One region of the Niameybacter sp. genome, then DNA from elsewhere that is predicted to be linked to it. Evidence: a T-box and tRNA genes for the amino acid it is inferred to sense, from the RefSeq annotation. Region 1 holds a T-box; the other holds one or more tRNA genes.
The links. The T-box of region 1 lies ahead of serS (serine--tRNA ligase). A T-box ahead of a tRNA ligase gene usually reads a tRNA of that ligase, here a tRNA-Ser.
Positions count from the first base shown of each region.

Region 2: it encodes a tRNA-Ser, which carries the amino acid that the T-box ahead of serS (serine--tRNA ligase) is inferred to sense. The anticodon was not compared.

Region 1 covers NZ_JAVVQU010000042.1:14,269-19,909, reverse strand. Annotated here, with positions in the region: gene RRY75_RS11235 (TM2 domain-containing protein) at 38-409, opposite strand; gene RRY75_RS11230 (DUF2752 domain-containing protein) at 423-779, opposite strand; gene serS (serine--tRNA ligase) at 1,076-2,350, opposite strand; T-box leader at 2,419-2,621, opposite strand; gene RRY75_RS11220 (hypothetical protein) at 2,788-2,928, opposite strand; gene adhE (bifunctional acetaldehyde-CoA/alcohol dehydrogenase) at 3,421-5,641, shown strand, end outside.
Region 2 covers NZ_JAVVQU010000069.1:3,817-9,457, forward strand. Annotated here, with positions in the region: gene RRY75_RS13200 (NAD(P)/FAD-dependent oxidoreductase) at 1-331, opposite strand, end outside; gene RRY75_RS13205 (Crp/Fnr family transcriptional regulator) at 633-1,304, shown strand; gene RRY75_RS13210 (SLC13 family permease) at 1,550-3,004, shown strand; partial or broken gene RRY75_RS13215 (IS110 family transposase) at 3,192-3,562, shown strand; tRNA gene RRY75_RS13220 (tRNA-Ser) at 3,672-3,757, opposite strand; gene RRY75_RS13225 (hypothetical protein) at 4,079-4,663, opposite strand; gene RRY75_RS13230 (hypothetical protein) at 4,902-5,297, shown strand.

The sequences.
Region 1 (5,641 bases):
GACGTATAGGCTACACAGCCTATACGTCCTTTTATCATCAATCTTTAAGGGGTACACCATCTGCATCTACAGGCACCTGACCTGCTAGAATTAAGATAGAATCGATAAATGGCCAGATTGCACCAATACCGCAAGTAAATAAGGTTACTAAAATCTGTGCAATAGCAATAGAGTTATAGCCTAAGTAGAAACGGCCTACACCTGCCCACCCTAGTACAAGTTGTAAAATACCCGCCACCAATTTAGACTTGCGTGTATCCACTGGTGGATAGGATTGTTGATAAGAAGTTTGTTGGTAAGTCCCCTGTTGTTGACCTGCTTCTTGACTCCCTTTTGCTATTTCTGCCCCACATCTTCCACAAAAACGATCAATATCTCTTACCTCTGCTCCACAATTTGGGCAATTCATTTTGTCTCCTCCTCTAAAAGGTTACACCTTTAAACATTTTTCTTACAATCCAATCTAGCAAACTTTCTTTCTTATATTGTTTATCACTTAGTCGTCTTATGATTGTATATATTTCACTGACTATTAGACTTACACCTAATAGTATCCATGGATATACTAAAGGGTTAAGATAAAATGCCTTTTTCCATTCCCCTTTACTCAGTGCATAAAGTGCAGCACGTATATTACAGCCTAGGCATCTACCCCCTAATATATCAAAAATGCAAGTAGTCTGATTCGAACTTAATAGCCCTACACCTTTTATCATCAGGATTCCTAGTACAATAAAACTAGTGCCTACTATGATCTTATAGCCTGTTAACTTTTTCATTACATGAATTTCACCTACACTTTATACCCCTACTGTACCCATACTTTTTTTCCTTCTTTTATTGTATTATATATACAGATAACTTTCAATTGTTTTTAGACTAATCAAACATTAAGTATTCTTAATCTTTATTAAGTCAATCGTTAAGAATCCAATCTTAATCTCCCCATTCAACAGCCTAGCAAGCCTTCACCCTATGTCCAGTTCAGTCTGTACTTAATAGTACATTTAAGTTCTATATTATTTAAAAGGCTGTTGTAAGAGCATATGCTCTTACAACAGCCTTTTAAATCAATCTATTTTGTAATGCGTTCAATTCCACCCATGTATGGACGAAGTGCTTCTGGAATAACAATAGAACCATCTTCTTGTTGGAAGTTTTCAAGGATTGCAGCTGTTGTACGACCTACTGCAAGACCACTACCATTTAATGTATGAATGAATTGTGCTTTATCTTTAATATTATCTTTAAATTTAATATTTGCACGTCTAGCTTGGAAGTCTTCAAAGTTAGAACAGCTTGAGATTTCTACATAGCGACCGTAGCTTGGCATCCAAACTTCAATGTCATATGTCATTGCTGAACTAAATCCTAAATCTCCTGTACAAAGTCTTACAACTCGGTATGGAAGACCTAATGTTTGTAAGATAGCTTCTGCATCATTTGTAAGACTTTCAAGCTCTTGGTATGAGTTCTCTGGTCTAGCAAACTTGACCATTTCAACTTTATTGAATTGATGTTGACGGATGATCCCTCTTGTATCACGACCTGCTGAACCAGCTTCTGCTCTAAAACATGCTGTGTAAGCACAATGTTTAATTGTAAGGTCTTTTCCATCTAAGATTTGATCTCTGTACATGTTAGTTACTGGGACTTCTGCAGTTGGTACTAAGAAGTAATCTGTCCCTTGTACTTTGAACGCATCTTCTTCAAATTTTGGAAGTTGGCCTGTACCTGTCATACTTGCACGGTTTACCATAAATGGAGGGAACACTTCTGTATAGCCATGTTTGTCTACATGCATATCTAACATAAAGTTCATGATTGCACGCTCAAGTCTAGCACCTAATCCTTTGTAGAATGTGAAACGTGCACCTGTTACTTTTGCACCTTTTTCAAAATCAAGGATGTCTAAGTCTTCGCCAAGATCCCAATGTGGTTTGATTTCAAAATCAAATGTTCTTACATCACCAATTCTTCTAAGCTCAATGTTTTCTTCATCACTTACACCTACTGGCACTTGTGGGTTTGGTGTGTTTGGAAGTGTAAGAAGGATGTTCATAAGTGTTTCATCTACTTCTTTAACTTGTTGGTCAATCCCTTTAATTTCATCTGATAATTCTTTCATTTCAGCAAGTACTGCTGTTACATCTCTGCCTTCTTTTTTCATCATTGGTACTTGTTTAGACACAACGTTTTGTTTGTTTTTAAGTACTTCTACTTCTGCAAGAAGTTCACGTCTTTTAGTATCTAATGCTAAGAATCCTTCTAAATCATAGTTACCGCTTCTTTTGCCTAATGCTGCTTTTACCTCATCAAAATCACTACGTAATCTTTTAATATCTAACATATCTTTCACCTCTTCAAATTATTTAAATAAATTAAAAATAAAAAACGTCCTTTTATCTTCTTATAAGATAAAAGGACGATTGCATACTCGTGGTACCACCTTTATTCATCAACCTATAGGTTGACCTCTCATTGCTATAAAGGGCAATTCCCTCCTGACTCATCGTCAGCAACTCAGAAAGCGGAACGCTAAAGCCTGCTTACTAGTTCACACCACCCACTAGCTCTCTGCAAAACATGTTCTAAAGCTTTTCTCTCATCAACATTGTTTAATTATGGTATCAAAATCTTGATATTTGTTTCATTATATGATATTCATTTTAAAAATGCAAGACCTTATAATGCTTTATAACTTTTTTCAATTCGTATGTATATAACCTTTTTAATTTGTCTATACTACCAATGTACCAAGTGTGAGGTACATCGCTAAATCCCCCCTCAACCTAGATTTCCTCCCCCGAAATCTAGGTTATTTTTTTGCCCTAAACTTCCTCTACAAGGATTGCCTACTGCAACTACATAATCTGGTATATCTTTTGTTATAACACTTCCCGCTCCTATTACAATAGGGCATCTCATCTCTACACCACTTACTCTTAGGCTAGCTTCTACTGGATATGTAGCTGTATAGACTTATACATTAGGCGCAAACATTACATTATCTCTAATAGTAACTGTATTTACATCAAGAATCGTACAGTTATAGTTAACACAGAAATTTTTCCCTACTTTCATGTTATATCCATACTCACAAAAAATTAAGTTTCATATCTATACAACTATCATTATTCTATCTACTAGCATATTTTTCCTTAAAAATCTTTTTCGTTATATTTTTAACACTTTTTATTGACACTCTTCTTAACTCATGTTATTATTTAAGAGTAAACAGCATTATTTCTTAATCAAAAACTTAATCTTTACCAGATTAAGCTAATTTTTTTAACATCAATTGTTAAAATTATAACCAACTTGCCTAGTTAAAAGTATACCTTTGTCCCTAGCTAGGCAACTTATTTCAAGTTAATAATCACTTAAAAATATAGAACACATCCTAAGGAGGCTTTAATCATGTCAGAAAATAAAAAAGAACAAAAAGCACCAATTGTTGATGCAAATGTAATGGTAGACGAACTCGTAAAAAAAGCGAATATAGCGCTTGAACAATTTATGAACCTTAATCAAGAACAAGTAGATGAAATTACAAAAGCTATGGCTCTTGCTGGTCTTGCAGCTCAAATGAAACTTGCAAAAATGGCAGTTGAAGAAACAGGCCGTGGAATATTCGAAGATAAAGTTACAAAAAACATTTTCGCAACAGAATACATTTATCACAGTATTAAGCATGACAAAACTGTTGGTGTTATTGAAGATAATGATGATGAAGGTTACATGGAAGTAGCAGAACCAATCGGTGTCATTGCTGGGGTTACACCTGTTACAAATCCAACTTCTACAACAATGTTCAAATCAATCATTGCAATGAAAACAAGAAATCCAATCATCTTTGGTTTCCACCCATCAGCTCAAAAATGTTCGGTTGAAGCTGCTAAAACAGTAAGAGATGCTGCTATCGCTGCCGGTGCTCCTGAAAACTGTATCCAATGGGTTGAGTATCCATCAATCGAAGCAACTTCAGCACTTATGAATCATACAGGTGTAGCTATGATCCTTGCTACTGGTGGTTCTGGAATGGTTCGTTCTGCATACTCAGCTGGTAAACCAGCACTTGGTGTAGGACCTGGTAACGTTCCTGCTTTCATTGACAAAACAGCTAACCTTGAAAGATCTCTTACAGACCTTATCCTTTCAAAATCATTTGATAATGGTATGATTTGTGCATCTGAACAAGCTGCTATCATTGAAGCCCCTGTTTATGATAAAGCTATTGCTTACATGAAAAAACATGGTTGCTACTTTGCTACAAAAGAAGAAATCAAAAAAATCGAACCTGTTGTTATCAATCCTGAAAAACACATGGTTAATCCAGATATTGTAGGTAAATACCCATATGAAATTGCTGCCCTTGCTGGTGTAACAATTCCAAAGGAAACAAAAATACTTTGTTGTGAAATCGAAGGTGTTGGTGCTCAGTACCCACTTTCAAGAGAAAAACTTTCTCCAGTACTTGCTGTACTTAAAGCTAAAGATGCAGCTGATGGTATTGAAAAATCAGCACAAATGGTTGAACTTGGTGGTCTTGGTCACTCATCAGTTGTCCATTCAACAGATCAATCAACAATCAACGCTTTCGCTGATAGACTTAAAACAGGTCGTATCATTGTAAACTCACCTTCTACACATGGTGCAATTGGTGATATCTACAATACAAATATGCCATCTCTTACACTTGGCTGTGGTTCATACGGACGTAACTCAACAACATCAAACGTTACTGCATCAAACTTAATCAATAAGAAAAGGGTGGCTAAGAGACGCGTGAATATGCAATGGTTTAAAATTCCAGAAAAAATCTACTTCGAACAAGGTTCTATCGCTTACCTTTCAAAAATGCCTGAAATCTCTCGTGCAATGATCGTAACTGATCCAATGATGGTTCAATTAGGCTATGTAGATAAATTAGTATATCAATTAAATAAGAACCAAAATAAAGTATCAATAGAAATTTTCAGTGATGTAGAGCCTGATCCAGACTTAGTAACAGTAAGAAAAGGCGCTGAAATGATGCGTTCATTCAAACCAGACGTAATCATCGCACTTGGTGGTGGTTCTGCAATGGATGCTGGTAAAGCTATGTGGTTATTCTACGAACACCCAGAAGCTGACTTCGAAGGTATGGCTCAAAAATTCTTAGATATTAGAAAACGTGTTTACAAGTTCCCTACAATGGGTAACACCTCTAAATTCGTAGCTATTCCAACAACATCAGGTACAGGTTCAGAAGTAACATCATTCGCAGTTATCTCTGATAGATCTAAAAATATGAAATACCCTCTTGCTGACTACGAACTAACTCCAGATGTAGCAATCATCGACCCTGAGTTTGTTATGACAGTTCCAGCTTCTGTAACAGCAGATACAGGTCTTGACGTATTAACACATGCTATCGAATCTTATGTATCTATCCTTGCATCAGACTACACAGATGCACTTGCAATTAAAGCTATTCAATTAGTATTTGAATACTTACCACGCTCATACAAATTGGGTGCAAAAGATCCTTTAGCTCGTGAGAAAATGCATAATGCATCATGTATCGCTGGTATGGCATTTACAAATGCATTCCTTGGTATTAACCACTCAATGGCTCATAAATTAGGCGCAGAGTTCC
Region 2 (5,641 bases), on a different contig from region 1:
TTGCAAGAATAACTGTTTTAGCTTCAAAGATTTTGTCTTCTTCTTCACAAGTAATAATCTTTATATTGCCTTCTTCTTTAATTTCTTTTACTGTTCCGTAATCAAACGCAACATTTAACTCTTGGGTATGTTCAAACATTTTATAAGCAAGTTCTGCTCCATTAATTGTTCCTACACCTGTGTAGTTTTGTATTTCATGTGTATTAATAATTTGCCCACCTGGTGCAAGCTTCTCTAATAAAAGTACGTTCATATTTGCTCTTGCTGCATAGATTGCTGCTGTCATACCTGCTGGTCCTGCACCTATAATAATTACGTCATATAATGCCACGGTAATTGCTCCTTCCCCATTTTGCTATTAATTAGATAAATTTTTAACAAATTGAGTTAAATTTTTCGTTATCTCTATATTTAGTATAACATCCCCTTATTTTTATAAAAATAACCCATGTTAGTTTTTATAGATTTTAATTCCTAACTATTTTTCATCTCACTTATTTATGTAATGTAAACAGGAGATAAATTACCTATAATATATATCTATTTATTTTTGTATATGTTATAATTGGATTGTTAAATTATAGACTATAATCTTTATATCATATTATATATTTTATTAGGAGGAATACATCATGACATCCATTGAGACAGCCTACTTTGATGAATTCTGTAAAGCCGGTAAATTTCGTATTGCAAAAAAAGGCGAATGTCTTTATAACCTCGATCTCATTAATGATTATGTTTATTGCTTAGAGGATGGTTTGTGTGCTTTACTTAGTATTACTAAAGCTGGTGAAGAAAAAATTTATCATTATTTTGCAGGAGGAAGTATTATTAACTTTACCCCTGCTTATTTAACACTTCCTCCTAATGCTAATAACAATAATGCTTTTTATATGTACGCAAAAACAGATTGTAAAATATATGAGATTTCCTATTCAACATTCTATAAGCTTTTGAGTGATAATCCAGATCTTAATCGTTATATTATGTCCTTATTTGCAAATTACTTCACTGATGTTCTCGGACATTTTCACTTCATGCAGGAATCTAGTACACCTAGTAGACTTTGTAAAACACTTTTAGATTTTAGTCGCTGTTCATCTGGTCGTTGTATTGTGGATAAGCACTTTAATTATGTAGAGTTAGCAAAGTATTTGGGTGTACATACTGTAACAGTTTCTCGAATCATGCGTTCTCTTAAGCAAGAGGGCGCTATTGAAAAAGATGGGCATAGTATTATTATTAAAGACCGTAGTATTTTAGAAGAATACATACAAGAAAATAAATCTTTAACTTATTAATTCTCAATTAAAGGTAACTCTGAAAACAAAAGAGTTACCTTTAATTTTTTGTCATTTTATATATATTTTTTTTCATTTTTAGGGCACTTTAACATATAAAATCTCTAATTTATTAACCTATTTTAATATTTTTTATATAACATAACCTAGGTTATTTTTTTAACATTTTTAGTGTGTTATACTTTTAACATTCTTTTATGACGTAATATTATAAAATATATTTAATATCAAGAGGAGATGACGTTATGCAAAAAACGGAAAGCCGCGCAAATTATAGCTATCTTATTCATTCTGCCATAGGTATAGCTATTATGCTTCTACTTAGGTTTATCCCTGCTCCAGAACCTATTACACCTTTAGGAATGGAGATAGTCGGTATATTTATGGGTGTGATTTATCTTTGGACATTTGTTGATTCTATATGGCCTAGCTTATTGGGTGTATTCTTATTAGGATGTAGTGCTTATGCACCAATGAATCAAATTCTTATGAACTTCTTAGGTGATCCAACTGTTGTTCAGCTTATCTTTATGATGACTCTTATAGGCGCTGTTGTACAGTCAGGACTTACAGTCTATATCGGTAGATGGTTCTTAACACGTAAAGTTATTAATGGTAGACCTTGGGTATTCTCATTTATGGTTTTACTGGGTGTTTTTGCATTAGCTGCAACTTCATCTGCCTTTACTCCAATATTCTTATTTTGGCCAATCTTATATGGTATCTTTAAAGAACTTGGTTATAAACCAGGTGATAAGTATCCTACATTAATGCTCATTTCTGTTGTTGTAGTAGCTGTTCTAGGTTTTTGTACAGCTCCATTCAAAGATGGTCCTCTTATTTTAATGAGTAACTACACTTCCCTCACTGGTGGTGCAGAAGTCAATTTTGCATCTTTTATGGGCTTAACAATTCCTCTATCATTTTTAGGAATTTTACTTATTACTTTATTAATGAAATATGTATTTCGTCCTGATATAGCCTTACTTAAAGATGTTAATATCGAGATGTTCACCAAGAACCCTCTTCCTCCATTAAATTTAAAACATAAAATTTTATCTGCAACATTTATTATTTATATCACTTTAATGTTGCTCCCAGGTATTTTACCTAGTGAAATGCCTATTAGAATTTTCTTAAATGATAGTAAATATGCTTTTGCTTTATCTTTAGTATGTGCACTTTGTGCTATTAAAATCGAAGGTAAATTTCTTATTGACTATCAAAGTATTAGCAGTAACCATTTACAATGGAGTTCTATTTTCTTAATTGGTGCTGCTCTTACTATCGGGAATGCCTTAACTTCTGAAGCTACAGGTGTAACACCTTTCTTAAAAAATCTTTTAACACCTGTATTTTCAGGTACTAGTGAATTTACATTTATTGTACTAATCCTTACTTTAGGTTTAATATTAACTAACTTCTGTAATAGTGTCGTTATAGGTATTATCTTCTTACCTATTATCGCAACATTTACACAATCTATGGGCGTTGCCACAGAACCTATTATTTCAATCTTTATCTACATGGTTCTCTTTGGTACTATCACTCCTGCTGCTTCTCCATTTGCTGCTATTATGCACGGTAACAAAGAGTGGCTTGAAACAAAAGATATTTACAAATACGCTACAATTATGAGCATGATTATTCTTGGCATGGTTATTGTCGTAGGTATTCCACTTTGTAAAATACTTTTCTAATCTACATATAACAAAAAGAGGTCTAACATCTTATGTTAAGCCTCTTTTTGTTATATGTAGATTTCATTTTATTCCATCTTTATTCATTTATATAACTATTCCTTTCGCTTTGCTCAAGGCACAAATAAGTATGTTTTCAAGCATGCAAACTTATCTTTGAGTCTTCAACTCAGAAAGGAGTTTTTCTATGGCTTTAAAAATTGTCTATCAAATCTGTTGTGGTATCGATGTTCACAAAACTTTGTTGTCGCCTACGTCGCTTCTACCGATGCAATGGGTGTTACTACCTATAAAAGTCATCGCTTTTCTACCTATACAAAAGGGTTAAGAGAGCTATCAGCGTGGCTTTTATCAAATCATTGCAAAGACGATTGTATGGAATCTACTGGTAATCACTGGATTCCTATCTTTAACATCCTTGAATCTTCTTGTACCATCGTTCTGGCTCATCCTAAATACGTAAAGGCTATTCGTGGTAAAAAGACTGATAAAAAAGATGCCAAATGGATTGCTGATCTCCTCAAGCATGACTTAGTTGCTGGCAGTTTTATGCCACCTCCTTAGAAGAGTAATCTACCTGATTTCTTTAAAGGTATAAGAAATATTAATATTTATAGCATTTTTTATATAACAAAAAAGCGTACAACTTACGTTGTACGCTTTGAAGCGGAGAGGGTGGGATTCGAACCCACGGCCCCTTTCGGAGTCACTGGTTTTCAAGACCAGCTCCTTAAACCGCTCGGACACCTCTCCAAATTTGTTATGTCAATTACTCTCTTATAATAACATAGCATTTGTCATATGTAAAGCTTTTTATAAAAAAATGCATTTTTTTATTTCTAATTTATTCTTTAGGTTCTGTTATAGTTAAATATCGATATTTTATATAAGAAGGTAGCCTTTCTGCAAAATAAGGCTACCTTCTTTACTAAAGCATAAAATATAAAAGAGCTCCCAGTACCAACAGTATCAAAGAAATACACGGTAGTACCTTATAAAATATTGTAATACCGTCATTTTTCACTCTAACCCACTCTCTAAAAAGTCCTATAAGTCCACTAAAAATTATGCATATTAATCCCCATCTATCCATACTATCACCCCCTTTGATATGTTTATAAATGATATACTTGCAACTCCTTCTATATAACTAAATTTCTTGGCGTTATATAAATAACATTTTTTGATTCTTTGATTCCAAAAGTCACAATTCTTTATATTCATTTGTGTTGAAACAGTGTTGATAAGTAATGCCTTTACTTTCTCGTAGTCACGCTTGTCTTTATTGAGCTTTAACCATTTAAACCAGTTAAGGTAGTTATCTAACCTTTTAGTAGAAATGCCTTTAAAGTGGCGTATCCAGTTTTTAAGAGTACTATGATAAGCATTGATATGTTGAATATGGTAAATATCTTGTTTAGTTTTGCCATGCTCAATTTGAATTAAATGAACGCCCATATTCTTAGCGAACTGAATATAACCACAGTAAGGATAGACTACGTCTTTAGTAAATTTAGATTCTTTTGCTTGATCACTAATAGCAGTGATTTTAGCTAAACTAACAGCTTTATCTTCTATTACTGTATAAAGTTGTTTTAATTCATAGGGTGTAAGTTTATTTAGTTCTGTTAGTATGAGTCCAAATGATAAAGATGGCATAATGGCATCCTAAAGGTATCGAATCTTTTAGAAAGGATGTGAGACATTATGGCATATAGAAGTATACATCTCCAGAGAACGTAGAATTATACTAGGTTGTAGCACAATTAGTGGTAAAAATATTTCAATATTAGCAAAATTTTTTAATACCTATAGACAATTTATATATACTCAAAAAGAAAAGATTCAGCAATTACTAGAACATGATTTTGATTTACCTTCAGGACATTTCCCTACGATGAGGATTACGAAAAACTTTATTGAAAAAGCTGTTTTGGGGTGTATGGCTATTTGTAAAGGTTCTATTGAGGATACACCAGAATTTCTGAAATCTCTTTTTCATTTTCATATCTCAATAGGGCGTATCAGTAAGATTATTAATGAATTAGCTCGTAGGGCAAAGGTATTTAATGATTCTATATCACTTAAATGTATCCAAGTAGGTGCCCATGATGAAATATTTCAAGCAGATCAAGCTGTTCTTGTAGGAGTAGAGCCAAACAGTACTTATATTTATCTTTGCGATGGAAGTAAAACACGAGATAGTACCGTATGGGGCTATTCCCTCCTGGATAAACAGGTTACAGGCTTAAATATTGAGTTGAGTGTTATGATGGTGGAACCGGACTTATAAAAGGCATTCAAGAAGTCTATCCAAAGGCTAAGATACAAAGTGATATATTCCATTCTGAAAAAAAGTTATCCGATTATATATACCGTGCTGAAAGGTCAGCCTATAAAGTGATTGCTCGGGAATATGCTTTAGAAAAGAAAGTATTAAATGCAAAGGGTGCTAAAAAGGAAAAATATCTAATCGAATACAATCATGCTATTTGAAATCTATCGAAGTCATACGTTACTATGATACTCTGTATATTTTATACCTTTGGTTAAAAGAAGCGTTTTAAATTGGAGGTTATTCATACGATGAGCGCACATATATACTCAATTTCATTATTTCAGAGATGAAAATACTTG